Regions from separate parts of the Mycobacteroides franklinii genome, predicted to be linked through region 1. Evidence: riboswitches for the same ligand, from Rfam matches in the RefSeq annotation. Region 1 holds a riboswitch; the other holds the start of a gene.
The links. Region 1 has a riboswitch for cobalamin ahead of BKG76_RS08455 (FecCD family ABC transporter permease). Riboswitches for the same ligand answer to the same signal wherever they lie in the genome.

Region 1 (2,382 bases):
TCCCATAACGGTCGGCCAGCCTGCGACTCAGCCAGATCGCCGCGACAAGTGCGACTATCGACACCACAACCATCAGCAGGTACAGGCCCGTGCGCTCCTTGATCGTCTCCTCCGCGCTCGCCGCCGGCGGGTTCGGTGGGTACTTCAGGAACGGCGTGACATAGAACGCTAAGAACATCCCGCCGGACACCACGAGGGCCAGATTCCGCGCCGTGAGATTGCCCAACCGGCCGATCGTGACCGTGTACACCACAGCGAACAGGGCGCCCATCGCCAGCCCGAACAGCAACATCCCGAAGAACAAACCCACGTTCTCCTGAACGGTTCGGGTGAACAGCTCGGCGCCCTCATGGCCGTGATGATGCACACCGGCGGCCTCGTCGAGAGTGTGCTGCGCCTCGCCGCGGCCCTCCTCATACCCGATTGCCCTGGTGATGACCGGTTCGACCGCGATGCGGCCGAATACGAACGCAACCACTCCACCAAGGGCGCCAAACCCCAAGGCACGCAAAATAATCGACGCTATTGACTTATTCATTGGATGCGGGCCGACTCAGTGGCAGGGGAAGCCGAGGAAGTGGCGAGCATCGTGCACAAACTCATGCACATGCATATCGCTACCGAAGACCGATACGGCGCCCTGGTCGACGCCGACGAAGTAGTAGGTCAGCAGCGCGAGGAACGCGGTGATGCTGAGCCACAGTGCAGCCTGGGGGATCGACACCGCAACCGGATGGCTGGCGGACGTTGTGTGTGCCATGTTGCTCCTTTTCGAGATACCGCGTCCCGATCTGTTCTTATCGACGACGGGGTCTGACTCTCACAGTGGCGCGACCGTCCTGGAATCACACCAGGTTCCCGTCCTGTCGAAGGACGGATTGAGCTTAGTCGACGTGACTGGTCTGCGCGTTCGAGTGATAGTTTTGGCCCGCGTTGGTTTCTCCGAGGCGTTGGGAAGTGTCTTCGGGGATCGCAAGAGGGAATCCGGTGAGAATCCGGAGCTGCCCCGCAGCGGTGAGTGGAAACGACGGCGGCACTACAGCACTGGGTCCCAGGCCCGGGAAGCAGCCGCTGGTAGGTGAGGCCCGGAACGTGCCTCGTGTCCGCGAGTCCGAAGACCTGCCACCGCGACCACACCATCAGGTGCGGTCATTCGCCAGTGCCGAGGGACCGCCTGGCGGGTAGCGCTTGTACGGCGCATCCGTCATGCCCTGGTGCCGGCAACCCGACGACGCAGGAATGTCGATGCCCACAGCGCAGCACGCACGGTCTCTGAGCCTTGCGGTCATGGTCGGCCTGGCGGCGCTGGTACTGCTCTCGGTGACCGCCCTTGCCTTCGGGACCGCCGATGTGCCCTGGCGCGACTGTCTGCACTTCCTCTGGTCCGGCGCGACCGGCGGCTCCGTCCGCGCCGCGGACGCCGCGAACTACCGCATCGTCGTCGAATCCAGACTGCCGCGGGTGATCCTCGCGATCCTCGTCGGCGCGGGGCTGAGCGTGGTGGGCGTGGTCGTGCAGGCAATGGTCCGCAACGCCCTGGCCGATCCGTATGTTCTCGGCATCTCGTCGGGGGCTTCGGTAGGTGCGACGGCAGTGGTCGTCTACGGCGTGCTCGGCACCCTCGGCGCCTATGCACTGTCGCTTTCGGCATCACTGGGCGCCTTGGCCGCGACCGCCCTGGTCTATCACATTGCGCGCACTCCGCAGGGTTTGGTGCCGCTACGACTGATCCTGGTAGGAACTGCCGTCGGTTACGGCCTGTCCGCGGTGACAACAGTCCTGGTGTTCTTGGCCCCCAACGGCGAGGCTGCCCGCAGCGTCATGTTCTGGCTACTGGGCAGCCTGGGCGCGTCGTCCTGGGACAAGGTGCCGGTGGCTCTGGCGGCCACCGTGATCGGAATCATCTGCGTTGCGGGTCTGGCCCGCCAGCTCAACGCCCTCGCCATGGGCGACGAGGTGAGCGCGTCGCTGGGTCTACACGCCGGGCGGTTCCGGGTAGCACTGTTCGTGCTGTCGGCCGTCATGACCGGATGCTTTGTATCTATCTGCGGGGCAATCGGATTCGTGGGATTGGTCATTCCACACGCGGCGCGGCTATTGGTCGGGGCGGATCATCGCCGGGTCTTGATCGTGGCTCCGGTGCTGGGCGCATGCTTCCTGGTGGCCGCCGACCTTGTCGCGCGAACCGCGATTCCACCGCAGGAGCTGCCGCTCGGGGCGATCACCGCAGCGGTCGGGGTGCCGGTGTTTGTCGGATTGATGCGTCGCCGTGCGATGTCAGCGGGGGCGGTCGGCTGATGGACGTCACCTATCGAGGCGTGTCGGTCAACATCGCGGGTGCTCGGATCGTCTCGGATATCGACTTGGACGTCACGGACGGCG
Region 2 (2,382 bases), 840 kb from region 1:
AATCGAATCCAACCGGGCACGAATCTGACCATTGTTCAGACGCGGGTCGGTCTTGCGTGACTCCACGGCAGCGTTCGACTCGGCGATCTCATCGGCGACCGCCTCGCGGCCCTCGCTCAGCGCCCGCGCCAATACGACGACTTCCTTGACCTTCTCGTCGGCGAAAGCCAGCCAGCTGCGCAGCTGGTCGTCGAGCTCGGTTTCCGGCTCCAGCGAGTAAGGCACATGCAGTGTGGAGCAGGACGTGGATACCGCGACCGACTCCGCACTTCCCAGCAGCGAGGCAAGCGTGCTCAACGCCGACTGCAGGTTGGTGCGCCAGATGTTGCGGCCATCGACAATGCCCGCCACCAGAGTCTTACCGGCCAGTTCCGGCACCGATGCCACAGCGGAGGCTGACCCGTAGACCAGATCCACGGCAATCGCCTCAATCGGGGTACGCGCCAGTGCGGGCAGAGCCGCCCCCAGGTCACCAAAGTAGGTGGCCACCAGGATCGCGGGGCGATCGGCCACCGTCCCGAGACGGCCATACACCCGCTCGGCCAGTTCAGGGCCATTCGGAAGGATGTCGGTAACAAGGACCGGCTCGTCGATCTGAACCCAGGTGACGCCGGCCTCGGCAAGCTGCACCAGCAGCTGCTCGTACAACGCCACAACATCGTCGAGACGTTCGATGGGCGCACCGGCGCCATCGACCGACTTGCTCAGCGCAAGGAAGGTGATCGGCCCAACGACGACCGGACGCGCCGGAATATCGAGTGCCTGAGCCTCTTTCAGCTCGCCAAACAACTTGGCCGGGTTGAGCTCAAACTTCGTGTCCGGCCCGATCTCCGGCACCAGGTAGTGGTAGTTGGTGTCGAACCACTTCGTCATTTCCAGCGGGGTCACCTCGGCGTTGCCCCGTGCGGCGGCGAAGTACCGATCGAGATCGTCGGCGATACCGGCGACACGGGGCGGGAGTGCGCCCAGCAGCACCGCGGTGTCCAGCACCTGGTCGTAGTACGAGAAAGTATTCACCGGAACCGAGTCGAGCCCGGCGGCCGCCAGGGCGGTCCAGTTGTCGCGCCGAAGCCCGGCGGCGACATTCTCCAGCTCTTCACGACTGGTGCGTCCGGCCCAGTAGCTTTCGGTAGCCCGTTTGAGCTCACGACGCGGGCCGATGCGCGCCGAACCGAGCGTGGTTGCCTTCAATGGTTGAGTGGTCATGCTGTCCTCTGTCTACGGCGTTGTGGCCACCGCCCAGGACAAGCAAGCCGAGCCCGAGTAACCAGCACGCATTGTGCTGGTTGAAACCGATTCGGCCATACGCCCATTCCGCGAGGCGATGATCCGCCGGATGCGGCGCACCCGACACAACTGGCAGGTCTTCGGACTTACAGGCATTACCCGGGCTCAGGTTTTCCTACGGGCCGTCGCTTCCCAGGCTTCCTCGGTGATTGGCCGAGTGCATACCCCAGTGCGTAAGACGGCGATCGTTCCTGCATACCGCTGCGGGACAGTCCCGGATTCTCACCGGGTTCCCTCTCATGCCAGACCCCGAAGGGCCCGCCACTCGATGCTGACACCGGTCCGGATTAACCCGGGCCACCATCAGCAGACCAGCTGCGCCTTACATCATATGCACGCTCGCCCATGCAGTTATTAGCGGCTATTCTCTAATATTGTGATCACTCTTGACCAGGCACAACAGGTTCTCGATGCACAGCCGTTCAGCCGTCTCCTCGGGGCATCGATCACCCGGCTCGACGACTCCGGAATCCAGCTCTCGCTCGACATCCGGGACGAGCTGCGCCAGCAGAGCGGATTCATCCACGGCGGAGTGTTGAGCTATCTCGCCGACAACGCCATCACCTATGCATGCGGCCTCGGACTCGGCGCCGACATAGTGACCAGCGGCTACACCATCGAATACGTGTCACCGGCACGTGATGGCGCGCGCCTTCTCGCCGATGCCTCCCTGGTCAGCGCGGGGCGCACCAAGGCCCTCGGCCGCTGCGAGATCTCCATCGAGGACCACGACGGGACCACCAAGCTGGTCGCTGTCGCGCAGGGCACGAGCATGGTCCGACAGCGTGGGGCGTAAGCCGCAGTACACCGCGGACGACATTTTGGACGCGGCGCTGGGCTTGGTGGCCGCCGGCGGACCGTCGGCCGCCACCGCCACGGCCATCGGGCGGGCTCTCGGTGCCCCGTCGGGTTCGATCTATCACCGGTTCTCCAGCCGCGATGAGCTCATGGCCCGCCTCTGGCTGCGCTCGATCGCGCGCTATCAAGACGGGATACTCGCGGCGCTGGGCCTGCCCGATCCCGACGACGCCCTCGCCGCGACGATCGACCACGCCTTCGAATGGACAAAGACACATCGCAACGAGGCGCTGCTGC

Region 2: it holds a riboswitch for cobalamin, as region 1 does, so the genes downstream of both, metE (5-methyltetrahydropteroyltriglutamate--homocysteine S-methyltransferase) here and BKG76_RS08455 (FecCD family ABC transporter permease) in region 1, are expected to answer to the same signal.

What each region holds. Positions count from the first base shown of each region.
Region 1 is NZ_MLIK01000019.1:124,056-126,437, forward strand. It holds gene BKG76_RS08445 (CbtA family protein) at 1-538, opposite strand, end outside; gene BKG76_RS08450 (CbtB domain-containing protein) at 554-760, opposite strand; cobalamin riboswitch at 918-1,141, shown strand; gene BKG76_RS08455 (FecCD family ABC transporter permease) at 1,240-2,298, shown strand; gene BKG76_RS08460 (ABC transporter ATP-binding protein) at 2,298-2,382, shown strand, end outside.
Region 2 is NZ_MLIK01000019.1:967,711-970,092, reverse strand. It holds gene metE (5-methyltetrahydropteroyltriglutamate--homocysteine S-methyltransferase) at 1-1,206, opposite strand, end outside; cobalamin riboswitch at 1,342-1,568, opposite strand; gene BKG76_RS12445 (PaaI family thioesterase) at 1,664-2,083, shown strand; gene BKG76_RS12440 (TetR/AcrR family transcriptional regulator) at 2,073-2,382, shown strand, end outside.